Collimonas fungivorans: one gene and its partners. The protein of the gene in region 2 interacts with the protein of the main gene of each other region in a pairwise test. Links are inferred from orthologs where the notes say so. Each region holds a gene or a part of one and is shown on either strand. Other genes may lie near its edges. The genes, in order: nusG, rho and hfq.

What was found.
Region 1: the proteins of rho (region 2) and nusG interact in binary tests that used the Escherichia coli proteins (3 or more experiments, as listed by UniProt). The link is inferred for Collimonas fungivorans from one-to-one orthologs.
Region 3: the proteins of rho (region 2) and hfq interact in binary tests that used the Escherichia coli proteins (3 or more experiments, as listed by UniProt). The link is inferred for Collimonas fungivorans from one-to-one orthologs.

Annotation. Positions count from the first base shown.
Region 1 is NZ_CP013232.1:690,341-693,347, reverse strand. Bases 65-2,914 are described here. They hold nusG (transcription termination/antitermination protein NusG), read right to left. Parts: upstream 1,865-2,914; coding sequence 1,265-1,864; downstream 65-1,264. Other genes in these bases: tuf (elongation factor Tu), read right to left, coding at 2,486-2,914; secE (preprotein translocase subunit SecE), read right to left, coding at 1,864-2,247; rplK (50S ribosomal protein L11), read right to left, coding at 678-1,109; rplA (50S ribosomal protein L1), read right to left, coding at 65-678. Outside these bases: more of rplA, read right to left, coding at 1-64; more of tuf, read right to left, coding at 2,915-3,007. UniProt on the Escherichia coli protein: Part of the processive rRNA transcription and antitermination complex (rrnTAC). The complex forms an RNA-chaperone ring around the RNA exit tunnel of RNA polymerase (RNAP).
Region 2 is NZ_CP013232.1:1,247,434-1,250,585, forward strand. What follows is about bases 158-3,152. They hold rho (transcription termination factor Rho), read right to left. Parts: upstream 2,289-3,152; coding sequence 1,026-2,288; downstream 158-1,025. Other genes in these bases: CFter6_RS05385 (3-oxoacyl-ACP reductase family protein), read right to left, coding at 158-232; CFter6_RS05390 (TetR/AcrR family transcriptional regulator), read left to right, coding at 333-950; trxA (thioredoxin TrxA), read right to left, coding at 2,393-2,719; CFter6_RS05405 (PD-(D/E)XK nuclease family protein), read left to right, coding at 3,044-3,152. Outside these bases: more of CFter6_RS05385, read right to left, coding at 1-157. UniProt on the Escherichia coli protein: Facilitates transcription termination by a mechanism that involves Rho binding to the nascent RNA, activation of Rho's RNA-dependent ATPase activity, and release of the mRNA from the DNA template.
Region 3 is NZ_CP013232.1:2,539,187-2,542,209, forward strand. The notes cover bases 25-2,890. They hold hfq (RNA chaperone Hfq), read left to right. Parts: upstream 25-1,272; coding sequence 1,273-1,509; downstream 1,510-2,890. Other genes in these bases: der (ribosome biogenesis GTPase Der), read left to right, coding at 25-1,125; hflX (GTPase HflX), read left to right, coding at 1,552-2,703; hflK (FtsH protease activity modulator HflK), read left to right, coding at 2,791-2,890. Outside these bases: more of der, read left to right, coding at 1-24; more of hflK, read left to right, coding at 2,891-3,023. UniProt on the Escherichia coli protein: RNA chaperone that binds small regulatory RNA (sRNAs) and mRNAs to facilitate mRNA translational regulation in response to envelope stress, environmental stress and changes in metabolite concentrations.

The DNA of each region.
Region 1 (3,007 bases), 560 kb from region 2 along the record:
TTGATCGACACGAACGCCGGCACCCATTGTCGAAGACAAGGAGATCTTGCGCAGGTATACACCCTTGCTGGTGGCTGGCTTTGCTTTGCTCAATGCATCGATCAGTGCCAACAAGTTGGACTTCAGTTCTGCATCGCTAAACGATTTACGACCGATGGTTGCGTGAACGATACCGGCTTTGTCGGTACGGTATTGCACTTGACCGGCTTTTGCGTTCTTGACGGCAGTTGCAACGTCAGCAGTCACGGTGCCAACTTTCGGATTCGGCATCAGGCCGCGTGGTCCCAGGATCTGGCCCAGGGTACCAACGATACGCATGGTATCTGGCGATGCGATCACGATGTCGAAAGGCATGTTGCCGGCTTTGATCTGCTCAGCCAGGTCTTCCATGCCAACGATGTCGGCGCCGGCAGCTTTAGCTTGTTCGGCTTTTTCGCCGGAAGCAAATACTGCAACGCGAACGGTCTTGCCGGTGCCGGCTGGCAGCACGACGGAACCGCGGACCACTTGGTCCGATTTCTTTGCATCAACGCCCAGCTGGACGGATACGTCGATCGATTCATTGAATTTTGCAGTAGCGCATTCCTTGATCAGCGCAACAGCGCTGTCGAATGGATATGCCTTGATGCGATCAACTTTAGATTGGATCGCTTTTGCGCGCTTAGTTAACTTAGCCATTACAGACCCTCCACCGTGATGCCCATCGAACGAGCCGAACCAGCGATTGTACGAACGCCGGCTTCCAGATCAGCACCAGTCAGATCGGGCTTCTTCAAAGTTGCGATTTCTTCCGCTTGCTTGCGGGTGATCGAACCGACTTTAGTGGTATGCGGCGTTGCCGAACCCTTGGTGATGCCGGCAGCTTTCTTGATCAGGATTGTTGCCGGAGGAGTCTTCATCACGAAAGTGAAGGACTTGTCGGCGAACGCTGTGATCACGACCGGAATCGGCAGACCTGGCTCAACACCTTGGGTCTGGGCATTGAATGCCTTACAGAATTCCATGATGTTCAGACCGCGCTGACCCAATGCTGGACCAATTGGTGGGGATGGGTTTGCTTTACCAGCTGGCACTTGCAGCTTGATAAAACCAATGATTTTCTTTGCCATGATGGCTCCTAAGTGTTGTGAGTATTAGCGCCTGTTCGATCTTGCAACCTAATAGGGCTCCTCTTACTGCTCCGGATTCCATGAGGTTCCTCATGACGCTCCGAACGGCGCTTAAAAATACTTTCCTGCCTGGCTGAATTCCGCGCAGACCCTGCTTATACTTTTTCGACCTTGTCGAATTCCAGCTCAACCGGCGTGGCGCGGCCGAAGATGGTGACCGTCACGCGCACGCGCGATTTTTCGTAGTTCACTTCTTCCACGTTGCCGTTGAAGTCGGTGAAAGCACCTTCCTTGATGCGCACCAGCTCGCCGACTTCATACAAGACCTTAGGCCGTGGCTTCTCGATGCCGTCCTGCATCTGCTGCATGATCTTGTCGACTTCATGCTGCGGAATCGGGGTAGGCTTGTTCGACTTGCCGCCGATGAAACCGGTTACCTTGTTCGTGTTCTTTACCAGATGCCAGGTTTCGTCGGTCATTTCCATCTCGACCAGGACATAACCCGGGAAGAAACGACGTTCGGTAACGGCTTTCTGGCCATTCTTGACTTCAATCACTTCTTCAGTCGGCACCAGGATCTGGCCGAACTGTTCCTGCATCCCAGCGCGGTCGATCCGCTCGGTCAGCGCGCGCTGCACGCTCTTTTCCATACCGGAATAAGCATGCACCACATACCAGCGCTTTTTGCCCGCAGCCGCCGAAGGCGTTGCTGCTGCCGGCGTCCCTTGCGCGTCGTCTTGTGTGCTATCGCTCATTATTGTTTCCAGCCCAAAATCACGTCGTATAACAAAACCTCGAGGAGCTTATCGATGCCCCACAGGAAAATCGCCATTACCAGCACAAATGCAAAAACGATGGCAGTGATCTGCATCGCTTCCTTGCGGGTCGGCCAGACAACTTTTTTTGTCTCACGCACGGCTTCTTTGGCGAAACCGAGGAATTCACGGCCTTGCGTCGATGTCCAGGCGAAGGCGATTGCCACCACCAAACCGGCAACCAGGGCGCCAGCGCGCACCAGACCAGACTGGCCCGACAAAAAATAAAAGCCGACAACGCCGGCGACGACAGCCAAAACTGCCAATATTACTTTGAGCTTGCTGCCGGATTCGCCGACAGTTTGCACAGGGTGGTTAGACATACGCGGTTTACTTTCAGTACCCTACACCTGAATCGGTGGCAGGGGCGGAGGGCATCGAACCCCCAACCTCCGGTTTTGGAGACCGGCGCTCTGCCAATTGAGCTACACCCCTACGCTTAAAACACTTTATCTGGACGGCTTGGCCAGCAGCTCATTTCTCACAAGCATGCATACCATTCAGACATCAACGCCGCGAGACGGGAATTTCCCGGGTCGCGGCGATTACAACTTTTTGCTATTACGCGTCAGGCAGGATCTTGGCAACGACACCTGCACCAACAGTACGGCCACCTTCGCGGATCGCGAAACGCAGACCTTCTTCCATCGCGATCGGGTTGATCAGCATTACTGTGATCGACACGTTATCGCCTGGCATGACCATTTCTTTGTCCTTTGGCAACTCGATCGAACCAGTCACGTCCGTAGTACGGAAGTAGAACTGTGGACGATAGTTGTTGAAGAACGGTGTATGGCGGCCGCCTTCGTCTTTCGACAGAACATAGATCTCGCCAGTGAAATGCTTGTGCGGCTTGATCGAGTTCGGCTTGGCCAACACTTGGCCCCGCTCTACGTCTTCACGCTTGGTACCGCGCAGCAACACACCAACGTTGTCGCCGGCTTGACCTTGGTCCAGCAGCTTGCGGAACATTTCAACGCCAGTACAAGTTGTATCTTGAGTGTCACGGATACCGATGATTTGCAGGGCTTCGCCAACCTTGACGATACCGCGCTCGATACGGCCGGTCACCACAGTACCGCG
Region 2 (3,152 bases):
TGCGCTGCACCGCTGCCACGGTGGCATGCGGATCGGCGCTGTCGGCGGCCAGCGCCAGGCTGCGCCTGCCGCCGGCGCGGATATCGTTCGCCACGGTATTCGCCTTGTCGGCCGAATTGACATAGGTGATTGCAACATCCGCCCCTTCTTGCGCCAGCCGTTTCGCTATCGCCGCGCCGATTCCACGGCTTGCGCCGGTGACCAAGGCCACTTTTCCAGTCAGTTTTGACATCGTGTTTCCTATTTAAGTAATGATCGTTATATAATCGTGACTGACGGCGCTTGCTGCTGTCAAGTTATTTTTTAACGATTATTACAAAATTGGATGGCATATGGCTGAACGAGGACGCCCGCGCAGCTTTGACCGCGAAACGGCGCTGCGGCAGGCGATGGAAATATTCTGGGAGCGCGGCTATGAGGGCGCATCGCTGGCCGACCTGATGGCGGCCATGAAGATCAACGCCCCCAGCTTGTATGCGGCGTTCGGCGGCAAGGAAGCGCTGTTTCGTGAAGCGGTGGACTACTACCGCAACACCGAGGGCAGCGCCACCGGCAAAGCCTTGCGCGCGGGCCTGACTGCGCGTGCAGCGATAGAGGGCATGCTGATGGCGGCGGCTATCGTGCTGGCCCTGCCGGGCAAACCGACAGGCTGCCTGGTAGTGCTGGGCGCCACCAACTGCACGCCGTCGAATCGTCCGGTGGATATGTTCCTGCACAATTTGAGAGTGGACTCGGCGCAGGATATCCGCAAGCGCCTGCTGCAGGGCGTGGCCGATGGCGAATTGCCAATCGAAACCGAGGTCGAGCAGATGGCGGCTTATTTCACTACCGTGCTGCATGGCATGTCGCTGCAAGCGCGCGACGGCGCCACACAAGAAGCGTTGCAGGGCGTGGTGCGCACGGCGATGCTGATCTGGCCGGCATCGGCCAGGCGGCAGGCCGCGGCATGACGGCGCTGCCTGCCAGTAAATGAAAAAAGCCTGGTCCATTTGCATGGACCAGGCTTTTACGATTGCCGGTTTTGATCAGCCGCCGCGGCGCATCATGTCGAAGAACTCGGCGTTGTTCTTGGTCGACTTCATCTTGTCGAGGATGAACTCCATCGCTTCGATTTCATCCATGCTGTACAGCAGCTTGCGCAGCACCCAGATCTTTTGCAGCTGGTCAGGCTTGATCAGCAATTCTTCGCGGCGGGTGCCGGACTTGTTCAGGTTGATCGAAGGGTACACGCGCTTCTCGGCGAGGCGGCGTTCCAGGTGGACTTCCATGTTGCCGGTACCCTTGAATTCTTCGTAGATCACGTCATCCATGCGGCTGCCGGTTTCGATCAGGGCAGTGGCGATGATGGTCAGCGAACCGCCTTCTTCGATGTTGCGGGCGGCGCCGAAGAAACGCTTAGGACGTTGCAGCGCGTTGGCGTCGACACCGCCGGTCAGCACCTTGCCGGAGGCAGGGATCACGGTATTGTAGGCGCGCGCCAGGCGGGTGATCGAGTCCAGCAGGATCACAACGTCCTTTTTCATTTCAACCAGGCGCTTGGCTTTTTCCAGCACCATTTCGGCGACTTGCACGTGGCGCGTGGCCGGTTCGTCGAAAGTGGAGGCAACCACTTCGCCGCGCACCGAGCGCTGCATTTCGGTCACTTCTTCCGGACGTTCGTCGATCAGCAGGACGATCATCACGGTGTCGGGATGGTTGGTGGTGATTGCATGCGCGATGTGTTGCAGCATGACCGATTTACCGGACTTCGGCGACGCTACCAGCAGGCCGCGCTGGCCCTTGCCGATAGGCGCGATCATGTCGATGATGCGGCCGGTGATGTTTTCTTCGCCGCGCATGTCGCGTTCCAGCGGCAGCGGCTTGTTCGGATGCAGCGGCGTCAGGTTTTCAAACAGGATGCGGTGCTTGGAGGCTTCCGGCGATTCGCCGTTGACCTTGTCGACCTTGACCAGGGCGAAATAGCGCTCGCCGTCTTTCGGCGTGCGCACTTCACCTTCGATCGAATCGCCGGTGTGCAGGTTGAAGCGGCGGATTTGCGAAGGCGAAATATAAATGTCGTCGGTGGACGCCATGTAGCTGGCGTCGGGCGAGCGCAGGAAGCCAAAGCCGTCAGGCAGGACTTCGAGGGCGCCGTCGCCGAAAATCTGTTCTCCTGATTTCGCGCGCTTTTTCAGGATCGCGAACATCAGTTCTTGTTTGCGCAAACGCGCTGCGTTATCGATGTCGAGGCCGATTGCCATTTCTAGCAGGGCGGAGACATGTAACGCCTTTAATTCAGATAAATGCATAGGTATGAGTGTCCCGGGATGGGAAATATTGGGTGGGGGAGGGAACTGCGTGGTGTAGTTAGTAAAACACAAGTGGCGGTGCGGGCGCACCGCCACGGTTCTTATTATATATTCGAATCAATGAAAGAGGTCAACTGGCCCTTGGCCAGCGCGCCGACTTTTTGTGCAGCAGCGGCACCGTTCTTGAACAGTATCAGGGTCGGGATGCCGCGGATGCCGAACTTGGCAGGCACTGCCTGGTTGGAATCGACGTCAAGCTTGACGATTTGCAGCTTGTCGCCGTAATCCTTGGCGACTTCTTCCAGGATCGGGGCGATCATCTTGCAAGGACCGCACCACTCAGCCCAGAAATCTACCAGGACCGGTTTGTCGGATTTGAGTACGTCTGCTTCAAAAGTTGCATCGGAAGTATGTTTAATATGTTCGCTCATGGTTTCCTCAGTGTGAGGGAAAAAGAATCAATGTGTGCCAAGACGACTTACCATTCCTGCTTGGTGGCTGCCATCGGCGTTCCCTATTCTATTGAATAAGTGGGGATGCCGTGCGCGAATTCAAGTTTTTGTGGGTGCGGTAAGAGGTATTGCGGCGGGATATTCACTAAATCATAACCGATTTTATGAAAAAGTGTGGCTTATGTAATTGGTTATGTAATTATTTGAGGCTGGTTTTCCCGGGGGCTCGCATAAAATGACAGTTAATTGTTGCAAAAATGCGAGAGTTGCAATGCAGCTGTTCCCGCGCTTTCAGTGAGCTACATGCCATCAAAATCCATTCAAATCGTGCCTTCTGCCAACTTCTGGCCGGATGCTGCACGTGCTTTGCTGGCAGCCTGCCGCCAGGCCAGCGGCGACCAGGGGCAGCGTG
Region 3 (3,023 bases), 1.3 Mb from region 2 along the record:
AAGCAGACCAAGCAGGCGGTGGCGGAAGCCGATATCGTGATTTTCATTGTCGACGGCCGTCAGGGCCTGACGCCGCACGACAAGACCATCACCGATTTCTTGCGCAAATCCGGCCGCTCCGTGATGCTGGTGGTGAACAAATCCGAAGGCATGAAGTACACCTCGGTCACCGCCGAGTTCTATGAACTCGGCATGGGCGATCCCTACGTCATTTCCGCCGCCCACGGCGACGGCGTGACTGACCTGGTGGAAGAGTCGCTCGACCTGGCTTTCTCCCAGCGCCCGTCGGAAGAGCCTGAGCCGGAAGACAAGGAGCGCGGCATCAAGATCGCCATCGTCGGCCGTCCGAATGTCGGCAAGTCGACCTTGGTCAACACTTTGCTGGGCGAAGAGCGTGTGATCGCGTTCGACATGCCGGGCACCACGCGCGACTCGATCGAGATCCCGTTCGAGCGCGACGGCAAGAAATACACCTTGATCGATACTGCCGGCATCCGCCGCCGCGGCAAAGTTTTCGAAGCTATCGAAAAGTTTTCCGTGGTCAAGACTTTACAGTCGATCTCGGAAGCCAATGTGGTCTTGCTGCTGCTCGACGCGCAACAGGATATTTCCGAACAGGATGCCCACATCGCCGGCTTTGTGCTGGAGACCGGGCGTGCGCTGGTGGTCGGCGTCAACAAATGGGATGGCTTGACCAGCGACCGCCGCGATGAAATCAAGATGGACATGGATCGCAAGCTGAACTTCCTGTCATTTGCGAAATTCCATTTCATTTCGGCGCTGAAATCTACCGGCATCACGCCGTTGATGAAATCGATAGATTCCGCATACGCGGCGGCCATGTCCAACCTGACTACGCCGAAGCTGACACGCGCCCTGATCGAAGCAGTAGAGCACCAGCAGCCGCGGCGCAAGGGTTCGATCCGTCCGAAGCTGCGTTATGCCCACCAGGGCGGCATGAATCCGCCTATCGTCGTGATCCACGGCAACGCCCTGGAGTCGATCGAAGACAACTATAAGCGTTATCTCGAAAAACATTTCAGAGAAACTTTTTCGCTGGTTGGGACTCCATTACGCATCGAGTTCAGATCCAGTCGGAATCCATACGCTCGCCAGGAAAAATAATTTTTTAAAAACACTTTTTCCGAGCAGTAAATCCGAAAATCGTTTACATTCGTAAAACACCCACCGAGTCATTCGCTTAGAATCTTATTGGTTCTATATTTTTAGTTTGCATCTGACTTCTAATCACAACAACACAGTGGAGTAGCCATGAGTAATAAAGGGCAATTGTTACAAGACCCGTTTTTGAACGCCTTGCGTAAAGAGCATGTTCCAGTGTCGATCTATCTGGTCAACGGCATCAAGCTCCAGGGTCATATCGAATCCTTCGATCAATACGTCGTTTTACTGCGTAATACCGTTACCCAAATGGTATACAAACACGCCATTTCAACCGTTGTTCCTGCACGCGCTGTCAATCTGAATCTTGAAGCCGAAGCAGAATAACTATTCACTGTCGGCGAGGGCCGCAGCTACACGAATGTACCCATGCGCGCAGCGCTAGTCGGAGTGGACTTCGGCAAAGGCGACTTTGCCGCAAGTCTGGAAGAACTGTCTTTGCTGGCCAAGTCAGCCGGCGCGGTGCCTCTCGTCACCATCACCGGCAAGCGCAGCAGTCCTGACGCCGCCTTGTTTGTCGGTTCAGGCAAAGCACAGGAAATCGCCGACGCGGTATTTGACGATGAGCTTGAAATAGTCATTTTCAACCACGCCTTGTCGCCAGCCCAGCAGCGCAATCTCGAACGTGTACTGAAAGTAAGAGTGCTGGATCGCACCAGCCTCATACTCGACATCTTTGCCCAAAGAGCCAAAAGCCATGAAGGTAAAGTGCAGGTAGAGCTTGCGCAGCTGCAACATCTGGCGACGCGGCTGATCCGCGGCTGGACTCACTTGGAGCGGCAAAAGGGCGGTATCGGCTTGCGCGGACCAGGTGAAACCCAGCTGGAAACCGACCGCCGTTTGCTCGGCGACCGGGTCAAGGCCCTGCGCGCCAGGCTCGACAAGCTGCACCGGCAACATGCAACGCAACGGCGCGCACGCGGGCGCAGTGCGACTATCTCGATTTCGCTGGTGGGTTACACCAATGCCGGCAAATCGACCTTGTTCAACGCGCTGGCGAAAGCCGGCGTGTATGCCGCGGATCAACTGTTTGCTACGCTGGACACGACATCCAGGCGGGTTTACCTGGGCGAAGCGGGCAGTGTGGTGATTTCCGATACGGTCGGCTTCATTCGTGAGCTGCCGCATCAACTGGTTGCCGCATTCCGGGCAACCCTGGAGGAAACCATCCATGCCGACCTGTTGCTGCACGTGGTGGATGCTGCAAGTCCGGCGCGTTTGGAGCAGATCGAGCAGGTGAACCTGGTGTTGAAAGAAATCGGCGCCGACCATATTCCGCAGATTCTGGTGTGGAACAAGATTGACGCAGCGGAACTGGAGCCGGCGGTCGAACGTGATGAGTATGATAAAATTCAGCGAGTTTTTGTTAGCGCGCAAAAAGGCCTGGGCCTGGATTTATTAAGGCAGGCCATCGCGGAATTCGTGACCGGCAATCGGCCGGGCGGCGATCCGGCGGCCGGCGATCCGGTGGCAACTGTATATCCGTTGCCAGCCGCGGAAAATACGCAGCAGCAGGTGTAAAGCATTGTTAAGCCGTTGTTTCAAAAGTAAGCGCCTCAAACGAGCATTCCCACCTATTTGTTTTATTTACTTAAAGATAACGATCGAATGCTTGGTACCTTATTCAAAAAACTTGGTGTGAAATTTTCGTTGAACGACCCGCAATGGGGCCGGAATTCGCAAAATGACAACAAGCAAAACAATGACGGCAAAAAGCCGAATAACGGCGGCCCGCCGGACTTGGACAAGCTGTGGCAGGATTTCAACCAGCGCCTGGCGCGCCTGCTGGGCAATAAAAACGGCGGTGGCGGCGATTCCAGCGGCGGCGGCTTCAATCCGGG